Regions from separate parts of the Enterobacter sp. PL_is514 genome, predicted to be linked through region 2. Evidence: predicted binding sites of a transcription regulator. Region 2 holds the regulator's gene; each other region holds the start of a gene.
The links. Region 2 encodes LexA, which represses DNA repair genes until DNA is damaged. Its sites were predicted from a motif close to TNCTGTATGTACATACAGNA; they were not measured.
Positions count from the first base shown of each region.

Region 1: the regulator LexA is predicted to act here: its motif matches at 2,523-2,542, upstream of sulA (SOS-induced cell division inhibitor SulA).
Region 3: the regulator LexA is predicted to act here: its motif matches at 1,843-1,862, upstream of AC0TNG_RS15865 (metal-dependent hydrolase).

Region 1 is NZ_JBVPGN010000036.1:454,751-459,079, forward strand. Features, by position in the region: gene matP (macrodomain Ter protein MatP) at 65-517, shown strand; gene ompA (porin OmpA) at 583-1,638, opposite strand; gene sulA (SOS-induced cell division inhibitor SulA) at 1,993-2,502, opposite strand; gene AC0TNG_RS22435 (TfoX/Sxy family DNA transformation protein) at 2,720-3,346, shown strand; gene yccS (YccS family putative transporter) at 3,303-4,329, opposite strand, start outside.
Region 2 is NZ_JBVPGN010000031.1:66,528-70,856, reverse strand. Features, by position in the region: gene plsB (glycerol-3-phosphate 1-O-acyltransferase PlsB) at 1-2,159, opposite strand, end outside; gene AC0TNG_RS11310 (diacylglycerol kinase) at 2,314-2,682, shown strand; gene lexA (transcriptional repressor LexA) at 2,791-3,399, shown strand; gene dinF (MATE family efflux transporter DinF) at 3,463-4,329, shown strand, end outside.
Region 3 is NZ_JBVPGN010000034.1:57,927-62,255, reverse strand. Features, by position in the region: gene AC0TNG_RS15880 (fructosamine kinase family protein) at 1-382, shown strand, start outside; gene AC0TNG_RS15875 (YniB family protein) at 419-955, opposite strand; gene hxpB (hexitol phosphatase HxpB) at 1,104-1,775, shown strand; gene AC0TNG_RS15865 (metal-dependent hydrolase) at 1,877-2,467, shown strand; gene AC0TNG_RS15860 (L-cystine transporter) at 2,595-3,986, shown strand; gene cedA (cell division activator CedA) at 4,035-4,322, opposite strand.

The DNA of each region.
Region 1 (4,329 bases), on a different contig from region 2:
TTTTCAGCAGATTGCTAAAAAACTGATATTCTGAACAGAGTTACGTGGTAACACTGAGATCGCAATGAAATATCAACAACTGGAAAATCTCGAAAGCGGCTGGAAATGGAAGTACCTGGTCAAAAAGCACCGTGAAGGGGAGCTGATCACCTGCTACATCGAAGCCAGCGCTGCACAAGAAGCCGTGGATATTTTGCTGACCCTCGAAAATGAACCGGTACAGGTTAACGGCTGGATTGAGAAACACATCAATCCTGCCTTGTTAAACCGGATGAAGCAAACTATCCGCGCGCGACGCAAACGGCATTTTAATGCTGAGCATCAGCACACTCGAAAAAAATCAATCGACCTGGAGTTCGTTGTCTGGCAACGTCTGGCTGGGCTGGCACAACGACGGGGTAAAACGCTTTCGGAAACCATCGTGCAGTTGATTGAGGATGCCGAACATAAAGAGAAATACGCCAACCAGATGTCGACGCTGAAGAACGACCTTCAGGCGTTGTTGGGTAAAAAGTAGATTTTTTACTTTTCTTCAGACAATAAAAAACCCCGCATGGCGGGGTTTTTTTATAAGACGATAACTTATGCCGCTGGCTGAGTTACAACGTCTTTGATGCCTTTAACTTCGATCTCTACGCGACGATCTGGAGCCAGGCAGTCGATCAGTGCAGCGCGAGCTTTCACGTTGTCACAGGTGTTGCCAGTAACTGGGTTAGATTCGCCCATACCACGTGGGGAGATCTTGTTAGCTGGGATACCTTTAGAGATCAGGTAATCAACAACAGACTGAGCACGTTTCTCAGACAGTTTCTGGTTGTAAGCGTCAGAACCGATACGGTCGGTGAAGCCCAGAACCACTACAGAACCGTCTTTAGGATCCAGGTTGCTCAGCTGAGAGTACAGCTGATCCAGTGCCTGCTGACCTTCTGGTTTCAGAGTTGCTTTGTTGAAGTTGAACAGAACGTCAGACTTCAGAGTGAAGTGCTTGGTCTGTACTTCTGGAGCTGGAGCCGGCGCTGGAGCAACAACTGGTGCTGCTTCTTCCTGCTGGCCGAAACGGTAGGAAACACCTACGCTCAGCATGCCGTTGTCTGGACGAACACCAACGGTGTTGCCGTCGCCGATGTTGTTAACCCACTGGTATTCCAGACGGGTAGCGATGTCACGGGTCATAGCCCACTCAACGCCACCAGCGAATACTGGGGAAACACCGGTGTCATGGTCGCTACCAACCTGGTTGTTGCTGGAGTCAGCGCGCCATACCATGCCGCCCAGACGGGTGTACACGTCCAGATCGTCAGTTACTGGGTAACCCAGTTTAGCGGTCAGCTGAACGCCCTGTGCTTTGAAAGCGCCGTTTACGGTGTCGCCTTTGTATGGCATACGACCTAACCAGTCGTAACCCATTTCAAAACCAACATACGGGTTAACCTGATAGCCACCGAACGCACCTGCACCAAGCTGGCTCTCGTGAGTCGGGCCATCGTTGTTCAGGTCTTTGTTGTACCAGCCGGTGTCGTGGAACTGAGACCAGCCCAGTTTACCACCTGCATACCAGGTATTATCTTTCGGAGCGGCCTGCGCTACGGTAGCGAAGCCAGCCAGTGCCACTGCAATCGCGATAGCTGTCTTTTTCATTTTTTGCGCCTCGTTATCATCCAAAATTCGCCATGAAAGTCTCAAGAGAGAATCACGGTTAAATCCTTCACCGGGGGGCGTGGTCAAATATAAATCTACCGATATCTTCGGCTTAGGCCGAGCACCCCTGGCGATGTAAAGTCTACAACGTAGCTGAAAACTTACAAGTGTGAAGTCTGTCAGGCATATGAAAAAAAAAGTTCCGTATACCGATTATTTAACATTTTTAGAACGAATTTTGTGCAATAAAATGAAGGAGAACCGCACCAGACAAGCCTTGCCGCAATTTTCAGACCGGGAACTTTAATGCCATCTTGTGGTCGAAAAAAATTCCAGGAAAAATCTTAATTTCACTCAATGATACAAATTTGAGTGAATTTTTAGCCCAGAAAGTTGTCCTCTGCGGTAAGAATCCGATCGAACCGGACGCATAATGAACCCGATCGCACTCCCTTCTTCAGCGGCTTCAGTCAGACGGAAATGTTCCTCTTCCGTCAATTCTTCGGGTAACCATCCAATTACCACGCTGTAATTTCCGGTGCGTAACGCGCGGATCATCGACTCAACGGTATCGCACGGCGAGAGCTGATTAATCTGCATGACCTTGGTCAGCGGAAGGCCAGCGGACTGAACCCACTCACGGCTCAGTTTTTGTTGAGGCGTGAGCCAAAGCTGCCAGCGCGATTGCTGACCAAGCTGTTGTAATAACGGCAACAGCAGAAGTTGCGTCAACAGGGGCTGGTCTTCACGATAAACCACTTCACTGATAAGCCCTGTGGAAACACGCTCGACGGAATTCTGCGCGACATTGCCTGCGGCAGAAGAGAGAGAGATTGCGCGATTTGCATAGCCTGAAGTGTGCATATTCATTCCAGCCCTGTAGTTACTGTATGGATATACAGTAACCCCTGTATGCATAAAGATCAACCTCATTTTCGGAAAGCGACTCGCAAAATTCATTCAATCTTGATGCCCCTGGAAAAATCATCTTGCTCAACGGCGATAAGTTGCCTATTTTCCTGCTAACGGATCCGCTAGTAAGAAATTTCGTTGTTATTTTATGATTTTGAAGGGAAATATCATGAAAAAGATATCTTATGAACGGATTTATAAATCCCAGGAATACCTCTCCCCGTTGGGTGAGATTCATCATCGTGCGCTGTTTGGAGGCTACACCCTGGCGGTGGATGATGCGGTTTTTGCCATGGTGTCTGATGGCGAGCTTTATCTTCGGGCTTGTGAGGAGAGTGCGAAATACTGCGTAAAGAATGCCTCCTCATTTTTGACATTGATAAAGCGAGGCCGCCCGGTGCTGCTCAACTATTATCGTGTGGATGACGGATTATGGCAGGACAGGGAGCGGTTGCTTCAGCTCTCCTCGTTTGCGCTCAGTGCGGCAAGAAAAGAGCGCTATCAGCGCCATCAACGAAACCGACTCAAGGATCTGCCAAACCTGACCTTTCAGCTTGAAGTCTTGCTTTTTGAAGCTGGTATTACCAATGAAGAAACACTCCGGGCGCTGGGTGCCAGAGCCAGCTGGCTGAAGATGCGGGCGAAAAATAAAGCGCTCAGTATTAAAGTTCTCTTCGCGCTCGAAGGGGCTATTGAGGGGCTGCATGAGGCGGCACTCCCGGCAGGCATTCGCCGGGAGCTGACGGAGTGGTTTAATGCGCTGCCTGAGCCACAGGAGAATCACTCCTCCAGGTAGCGATTTGCTGTTGCAGCCGGCAAATTTCAGGCAGCAGAGCGATAAGCAGGCCTATCTGCTGAAGGACCAGCGGCGCTTTGCTGTCGTTTCCCGGGTCAAGATGCGCAATGCGTTGCGCCAGTTCATTCAGCGCCTGTTGCACGCGTGGCTCATCGGCTGGGCGGTGATGAAGCGCGTCATCGACATAACAGACGGCGTCATCGAGCAGGTTGAGAATACCCGGGTTGGTGAGCTTCTCACGGTGGGCACCCAGCGTCGAAATATAGCTGGTAAACGTATGGTTCAGGCAGAGCAGGCGGAACGCAGTCTCACGAATTTCCGCCGTGGCGCGAGGCTCCGTTGACATGTTAGAGACAACGGAGGCCAGTTCTGCATCACTGTTGTGCGCATCACGACGTGCTATCCGGTAAGCCAGGCGGTTATCGCGCCCCTGGTGGTACTGCTCCAGGATAGCGTCAAGGTATCGACAGTTGGCATTCATCGCCCTGTCGACCACGCGCGGTAAATTACGGAAACGCCAGTCCGGCCAGATAAAGCTGACCGCGGCCCAGGCAATTGCGCAGCCAATCAGGGTATCGATCACGCGGGGCAGGGCGACTTCAAAGCCTTCACCCAGCAGGTTAAAGCAGAGCAGCACCAGCAGCGTGATGAACATGGTGGCGTGGGCATACTGCACGTTGCGAAACGCGAAGAACAGCACGCCGGTGATCACGATCAGAATCAATTGACCTTCGACGGAAGGCACGAAATAGAGCACCGGAAGGCCGATCGCGACGCCAACCAGCGTACCGATAATACGCAGCGCAAGACGATGTCGGGTGGCGTTATAGTTCGGCTGGCAGACAAACAGGCTGGTGAGCAGGATCCAGTAGCCGTGGTGCAGCCCGGTTATCTGGATAAAGGCATACCCCACGCACAGCACCAGCGACATTCTCACCGCGTGGCGAAAGAGAGCCGACTCCGGCGTAAAGTTGCGGCTCAGG
Region 2 (4,329 bases):
TTCGCACTCAGCAGCCAGAACGTAATGGCGTAGCGCTGCAGCGTTTCGCGCGCACCGGCCGCCAGCAGCTGCAGGGTGCGGGAGCGTGACGGGTTGATGTGCAGCTCGTCGTTCGTGACGGTGATCAGCCCCTGACGACGCAGCTCTTCCGTCAGTTTATCCAGCTCGCCCGCCAGCTCATCCTTGCTCCAGCGCAGGAACAGCTCCGCTTTCAGCATCGGATAGAGCGTCTCAACGTGACGCAAGAGTTCCTGACGCGAAATACGGCGATGCTGGGTGATGATAGCCGCCATGAGCGACGGCAGCATCAGCATATGGGTGATGTTGTTGCGGTAGTAGGTCATCAGCACTGCCTGCTCGCGCGGCAGAATGATGATGTCGCCGATCGTGTCCTTTTCGACTTCAAACTTGTTCATCTGCAGCGCGTGATCGATAAGCTCACTAGCGGTCGCAGAAGGCACGGTTGAATCAACGGAATACGGCACGTTGCGCATCATGTCCAGGTAGCAATCCAGCTGCTCCGTGAGCTGTTCACGGGTCAGCGAGCGCTGACGCGAAGCCAGAAGTGCCGTACAGCACAGGTTCATGGCGTTAGCCGCACCGGCGTTGTTAATGCGCACCATCAGCTCGGACGCGATGCCGTTGACCGTTGGCGTCAGCCAGGCCGGACGAATCGCTTCGATAGGATCGATGGATTCGCGCCACTCGGGAACGTGATGGTTCAGGTACGTCATCAACGGCATTGGTTCGCCAAAGTTCACGTAGCCCTGACCGAGATTGCGCAGCTTGCTCAGGCCGCGCAGCATCTGCGGCAGGCTCTCTTTCTCTTTGGTCGCACCGCGCAGCTCTTTGGCGTACGTGCCCACTTCCATCACGTGCTCGTAGCCAATGTAGATTGGCACCAGCGTGATGGGACGGGTTCCTCCGCGCAGCATCGCCTGAATGGTCATCGACAGCGTGCCGGTCTTAGGATCGAGAAGACGTCCGGTACGGGAACGACCGCCCTCCACGAAGTACTCCACGGAATAGCCGCGGCTGAACAGCTCGCCCAGATACTCGCGGAACACGGTGGAGTAGAGCTTGTTGCCCTTGAAGGTACGACGGATAAAGAATGCGCCCAGGCGACGGAAAATCGGACCTGCTGGCCAGAAATTCAGGTTGATACCGGCTGCAATGTGCGGTGGTACCAGCCCCTGATGATAGAGCACGTAGGAAAGAAGCAGGTAGTCCATATGGCTGCGGTGGCAGGGAACATAGACAATCTCATGGCCATCATGCGCCAGCTGACGTACACGCTCGGCGTTATGAACGTTGATGCCCTGGTAGAGACGGTTCCAGGTAAAGCCGAGAATACGATCGGACAGGCGAATCATCTCATAAGAGAAGTTCGCTGCAATCTCTTCCATCAGCGCAATGGCGTTCTGCTGGGCTTTCTCATGCGATATTTTCTTGCTGCGCGCTTCGTCTTCAACGGCGCGGGCAATCGCTTTGGAGGCCAACAGCTTGTTGAACAGATCCTGACGCGCCGGGAGACGCGGCCCAACGGCAGCAAGGCGCTGACGGGCGAAGTGCATACGCGCCACGCGCGCCAGTTTTTGCGCGATGATCTTGTCGGTGCCGTGCTCGTCCGCCATTCGACGCAGCGAAACGGAAGGGGAGAAACGCACAAAGCTGTCGCGTCCCAGCCAGGAGACCGCGAAGAACTTCTGGATGCCGTTAAGCATGCGCAGCGGCGGGTTCTCTTCACCTTTTTCACGGCCCGGACGACGACCAAACATCACCGATACCGGCACCATCTGCACATCCAGATCGGGGTTGCTGCGGTGCAGGTCGAGATAGTCATGGAACAGCTTGATGGACTCTTCTTTTGGCGTGTAGTAGGTAAACACGCGCGGTCCACCGTGAATGAACACGTAGCGCGGCAGCAGCGTACCGTCAACTTCAAGCGGTTCAAGCGGGTCAGGTAAGTCATGCGCCAGACACTGGGCGCGAAGCGTCAGTAAGTCTGCCTTCGAGTTATAAGGCAAAACGTACATAATAGGACGTGACGTATCGAGTCCCAATTCCAGCGCGGGTTCTGCTGGGATAGACTTGCTTTTTACCAGGATGCTTAATGGTAAATTAAGTAATTTGTAGTAAATTCGTGGCCAGCCGGACATAAACGATGTAAAGCCTCTGGTTAATAATGCAATTGCGGCGCAAGGATAACAGAAAGCGCGCAAAATTTCTGTTGTTACCCGTCATACTTCAGGCTGTAGCGAAACGCGCTACAGTTCCTGTTACTGACGCTTTTTTTCATAAAAGGTTCTTTTAATGGCCAATAATACCACTGGGTTAACGCGTATCATCAAAGCCGCCGGCTATTCATGGAAAGGTTTCCGTGCCGCGTGGATCAACGAAGCCGCCTTTCGCCAGGAGGGCATCGCCGCTATCATCGCGGTGATCGTCGCCTGTTTCCTTGATGTTGATGCGATTACCCGCGTACTTCTTATCGGTTCCGTGCTTCTGGTGATGATAGTGGAAATTCTTAATAGCGCTATTGAGGCCGTGGTTGATCGCATTGGTTCAGATTTCCATGAACTTTCTGGCCGTGCAAAAGACATGGGCTCTGCTGCCGTGTTGCTGGCGATTATCACTGCCGCTATCACCTGGGTCACGCTGCTTTGGTCACATTTCCGATGAGCCTCGAGGAATAATTAAGTCCCTGGTTTTTTGTGCAGTTTTTGGTTCCAAAATCGCCTTTGACTGTATATACTCACAGCATAACTGTATATACACCCAGGGGGCGGAATGAAAGCGTTAACGACCAGGCAGCAAGAGGTGTTTGATCTCATCCGGGATCATATCGGCCAGACGGGTATGCCACCCACGCGTGCGGAAATCGCGCAGCGTCTGGGCTTCCGTTCTCCGAATGCTGCCGAAGAACACCTGAAAGCGCTGGCGCGTAAGGGCGTGATTGAGATTGTTTCGGGCGCGTCACGGGGTATCCGCCTGCTGGTGGAAGAAGAGACGGGCATTCCGCTGGTGGGGCGTGTTGCTGCCGGTGAGCCTTTACTGGCACAGCAGCATATTGAAGGCCATTACCAGGTCGATCCAGCCATGTTCAAACCGAGCGCTGATTTCCTGCTGCGCGTCAGCGGTATGTCGATGAAAGACATCGGTATTCTTGACGGCGATCTGCTTGCGGTGCATAAAACACAGGATGTGCGTAACGGCCAGGTAGTCGTCGCGCGCATTGATGATGAAGTCACCGTCAAACGTCTGAAAAAACAGGGGAACACCGTTCAGCTACTGCCTGAAAACAACGAGTTCTCCCCGATTGTGGTCGATCTTCGCGAACACAACTTCTCTATCGAAGGGCTGGCGGTTGGGGTCATTCGCAACGGCGAATGGCTGTAACCTCTTCCTGACAGGCTATGGCGCCGCTGTAGCCTGCTTCATTCTCCACACCCGGTATTTTTCATGTCACTGCTGACGGCATCCGATAAGGCATTGTGGCGTCTTGCTCTGCCGATGATCTTCTCCAATATTACCGTTCCCTTGCTGGGTCTGGTCGATACGGCCGTTATTGGCCATCTTGATTCGCCTGTTTATCTTGGCGGCGTGGCGATTGGCGCGACGGCAACCAGCTTCCTGTTTATGCTGCTGCTCTTTTTGCGTATGAGCACCACCGGGCTCACGGCACAGGCTTATGGTGCAAAAGATCCGCTGCGTCTGGCGCGCGCGCTGGTCCAGCCGCTGATCCTCGCGCTTGGCGCGGGGGCGTTAATCGTTTTATTGCGTGCGCCCCTGATCGACCTTGCGCTTCATGTTGTTGGCGGCAGCGAGGCGGTATTAGAGCAGGCGCGACGTTTCCTTGAAATCCGCTGGCTCAGCGCGCCCGCGTCACTGGCTAACCTGGTTCTGCTGGGGTGGCTATTGGGCGTGCAGTACGCCCGTGCACCCGTGATTTTGCTGGTGGTGGGTAACCTGCTCAATATCGTTTTGGATGTCTGGCTGGTCATGGGTCTGCATATGAACGTGCAGGGCGCGGCGCTGGCGACGGCGATTGCCGAGTACGGAACTTTTATTATTGGCCTGTGGATGGTCTGGCGCGTGCTGGCGATGCGCGGCATCTCCCTGGCGCTGCTCAAAACCGCATGGCGCGGCAATATCCGTAAGCTGCTGGCGCTTAACCGAGACATCATGCTGCGCTCGCTTCTTCTTCAGCTCTGCTTCGGGGCGCTGACGGTTTTCGGGGCTCGACTGGGGCCAGAAATCGTTGCGGTCAACGCAGTATTGATGACGCTACTGACCTTTACCGCCTACGCGCTGGACGGTTTTGCCTAT
Region 3 (4,329 bases), on a different contig from region 2:
CGAGAAAGGGCTGGAATTTGGCAATATTGATGCCATCGTCGAACACGTTCAACAGCGTCTGGCCTCCCACCAGCCCCAGGCGTCTCTGCTTCACGGCGATTTGTGGTCCGATAACTGCGCGCTGGGTCCCAACGGCCCCTACATCTTCGACCCGGCCTGCTACTGGGGTGACAGAGAGTGCGATCTTGCCATGCTGCCGCTTCATCCGGAGCAGCCACCGCAAATCTACGACGGATACCAGTCTGTTTCCCCCCTGCCGCCCGGTTTCCTCGACCGCCAGCCGGTGTATCAGCTTTATACGCTGATGAACCGTGCCATTCTTTTTGGCGGAGAACACCTGGTTAACGCCCAGCGGGCACTCGAGCGTATGCTTGCCGCCTGAGACGCGAACGGGTGGCCTTGCCGCCACCCTTATCGCTTACAGAAAACCGAGCAGTGAGAAGAAGAAGTATCCCGCCACAATGATGATCACGGGAAGGATATAGAGCGGGAAAATTTGCAGGAAAATGGTGTGACGCGGCACAACAATGCGGGATTCGATCTGCTCCCGACTCATGCCTTCCGGGCCTTTGGCCTGCTCCAGAATCAACTGATCCTCAACGCCTTCGCGTAAAAAGCGCGTCTGGCGGCTCATCCTCGCGCCAGAGGCCTGCAGTGCCAGCGCAACAAAGATCAGGGCGTATATCACCCAAAAGCCGATATTCAGCTGTTGATGAAAATCCGGGGTGGGTGAGTTAAACCAGAAGACATTCAAAAATGGCGTATTAAAACGCATCATCTCAATCATGACATGAGCGAAATCAAGCATTACCGCATTGATACCCGGCTGTTTTTCGCTGTGATCGTACATAAATTTGAGTACAGAAATCAGCGTAGAAATGACGGCAGGAATAAAAATCACCCAGCCAGCAATACGTTTTAAGACCGCAATGCGTCCAGCTTGTTGATACGTCATCAGTTCCTCTTCATAAAGACGCGTTATTTGTGCCTAAGTCTACCTGCTGGCCATCAATTTCGCCCGCTCTTTAAAAGCAATATGCTAAATTGCAGATTGTGCTTAGCACGTATCGTCTGTCGAACACCCTGGATAAGGAGACGTTGTGATGTCGACACCGCGCCAAATTCTTGCCGCAATTTTTGACATGGATGGATTACTGATCGATTCCGAACCGCTGTGGGATCGCGCCGAACTAGATGTAATGGCCAGTCTGGGCGTCGATATCAGCCGCCGTAATGAACTACCCGATACGCTGGGCCTGCGCATCGATATGGTGGTTGACCTGTGGTTTGCCCAACAGCCGTGGGTGGGTCCCGATCGCAATGAGGTGACCGCACGCATTATCAGCCGCGCCATTTCTCTGGTGGAAGAGAGCCGGCCGCTGCTGCCCGGCGTACGTGAGGCTGTCGCGCTGTGTAAAGCCCAGGGGCTGAAGGTTGGCCTGGCTTCCGCTTCACCGCTGCATATGCTGGAAAAAGTGCTCACGATGTTTGAACTGCGCGACAGTTTTGACGCGCTGGCGTCCGCTGAAAAATTGCCTTACAGCAAGCCGCACCCGCAGGTCTATCTGGACTGTGCCGCTAAGCTCGGCCTGGATCCCCTCAGCTGCGTTGCGTTGGAAGATTCCGTTAACGGCATGGTGGCCTCTAAAGCCGCGCGGATGCGCTCCATTGTGGTGCCTGCGGAAGAAGGCCGCCACGATCCCCGGTTTGCGCTTGCCGACGTGAAGCTACATTCACTGGCAGAACTGACGGCGCGCCACCTGCAGGGCGGTTAACGCCCTCCTCCGGTTTGTGACAAACAGTTACACCGTCACCTCTTCCGCCTACTGTATAAAAACCCTATACTGTATGAATTGACAGTTTCGTGGGTTTTATCATGACGGCGGAAGGCCACCTGCTTTTTTCTATTGCATGCGCAGTATTTGCCAAAAACGCTGAACTTACCCCCGTGCTGGCACAGGGGGACTGGTGGCATATTGTCCCTTCCGCCGTATTGACCTGTCTGCTGCCCGACATCGACCATCCCAAATCCTTCCTCGGACAGCGTCTGAAATGGGTGTCGAAACCCATCGCCCGCGCGTTCGGCCACCGGGGGTTTACGCACAGCCTGCTGGCCGTGTTTGGCCTGCTGACGCTGTTCTATTTAAAAGTGCCTGAAAGCTGGATAGTCCCCGCCGATGCCATCCAGGGGATGGTGCTGGGCTATTTAAGCCATATTCTGGCCGATATGCTGACGCCTGCGGGCGTGCCGCTGCTATGGCCCTGCCGCTGGCGTTTCCGTTTTCCCATCCTCGCACCGCAGAAAGGTAACCAGCTTGAGCGGGTATTGTGCATGGCGCTGTTTGCTTACGCCGTCTGGATGCCGCAAACCTTGCCCGAAAACAGTGCAGTTCGCTGGTCATCCCAGATGATTAATTCGCTGCAATTTCAGTTTAATCGCTTTATTCATCACCAGATTGAACAGTAAACCGACAAAATTATCCCATTTGTCATAACCCATTCCATTTGGATATAAGCGCTACATCACACTTCTGCTAACCTTCCGCCAACAGGATCGGTAAAAACCGACCCAATAATAAATCAGGAGAACGGGGATGAATTTTCCACTCATCGCGAACGTCGTTGTGTTCGTTATATTGCTATTGCTTCTCGCGCAGGCGCGCCACAAACAGTGGAGCCTGGCGAAAAAGGTGCTGGTTGGTCTGGCCATGGGTGTCGTATTTGGTCTGGCATTACAGGCAATTTATGGCTCCGATAATCCAGTTCTGAAAGATTCCATTCAGTGGTTCAACATTGTCGGTAACGGCTATGTCCAGCTGCTGCAGATGATCGTTATGCCGCTGGTGTTCGCCTCTATTCTGAGCGCCGTGGCCCGCCTGCATAACGCCACTCAGCTAGGAAAAATCAGTTTCCTGACCATTGGTACGCTGCTGTTCACCACGCTGATTGCCGCGCTGGTGGGTGTGCTGGTCACCAACCTGTTTGGCCTGACCGCAGAAGGTCTGGTTCAGGGTACCGCTGAAACGGCACGTCTTACCGCAATTCAGACCAACTATGTGGGTAAAGTAGCTGACCTGACCGTGCCGCAGATGGTGCTCTCCTTCATTCCGAAGAACCCGTTTGCTGACCTGACCGGTGCGAGCCCAACCTCGATCATCAGCGTGGTTATTTTCGCCGCGTTCCTGGGCGTCGCGGCGCTGAAGCTGCTGAAAGACGACGCGCCAAAAGGCGAACGCGTTCTGACCGCGATTGACACCCTGCAAAGCTGGGTGATGAAACTGGTTCGTCTGGTTATGCAGCTCACCCCTTACGGCGTGCTGGCGCTGATGACCAAAGTGGTTGCCGGCTCTAACCTGCAGGACATCATTAAGCTGGGCAGCTTCGTTGTCGCCTCTTATCTGGGCCTGGGCATTATGTTCGTGGTGCACGGCATCCTGCTGGGCGTGAACGGCGTCAGCCCGCTGAAATACTTCCGTAAAGTCTGGCCGGTACTGACCTTTGCCTTCACCAGCCGTTCCAGCGCCGCGTCTATTCCGCTGAACGTTGAAGCGCAAACCCGTCGTCTGGGCGTGCCTGAATCCATCGCCAGCTTCTCTGCCTCCTTTGGTGCCACCATTGGTCAGAACGGCTGTGCGGGTCTGTACCCGGCGATGCTGGCCGTGATGGTCGCGCCGACGGTGGGTATCAACCCGCTGGATCCGGTATGGATCGCCACGCTGGTCGGGATTGTTACCGTAAGCTCCGCAGGCGTTGCGGGTGTTGGCGGTGGCGCAACCTTCGCCGCGCTGATTGTGCTGCCTGCGCTGGGTCTGCCCGTAACGCTGGTCGCCCTGCTGATCTCCGTTGAGCCGCTGATCGACATGGGTCGTACCGCGCTGAACGTGAGCGGCTCCATGACCGCCGGTACGCTGACCAGCCAGTGGCTGAAGCAGACCGACAAAACGATTCTGGAAAGTGAAGACGACGCCGAGCTGGCGCACCGTTAATCACGGTAGAAATAAAAAAACCGCCATCAGGCGGTTTTTTTATGGCTGTTATTCTTCAACCTCTTCATCCTGGCGGATCTGCATCGCCCACCGCTGTGCGGACTCCGGCACCGTAAACGTGGGAGAGCGACGGAAATGTTCGCCGATCAGCACAAAGGCCACGTATTTCCCCCGCAGCAGCCAGACATCACGAAAGCCCTCCACTTTCAGGGCATGGTCAGGCGGCGCGGGCTCAACGCGGGGCACATAGCTAATAACCTGGCGGTTTTGTTGACGAAGAGGTTTCATAAGCGACGGATTCACTAAAGCAAAATTCTTGAAGCAGGAAAATTCTATGATAGCC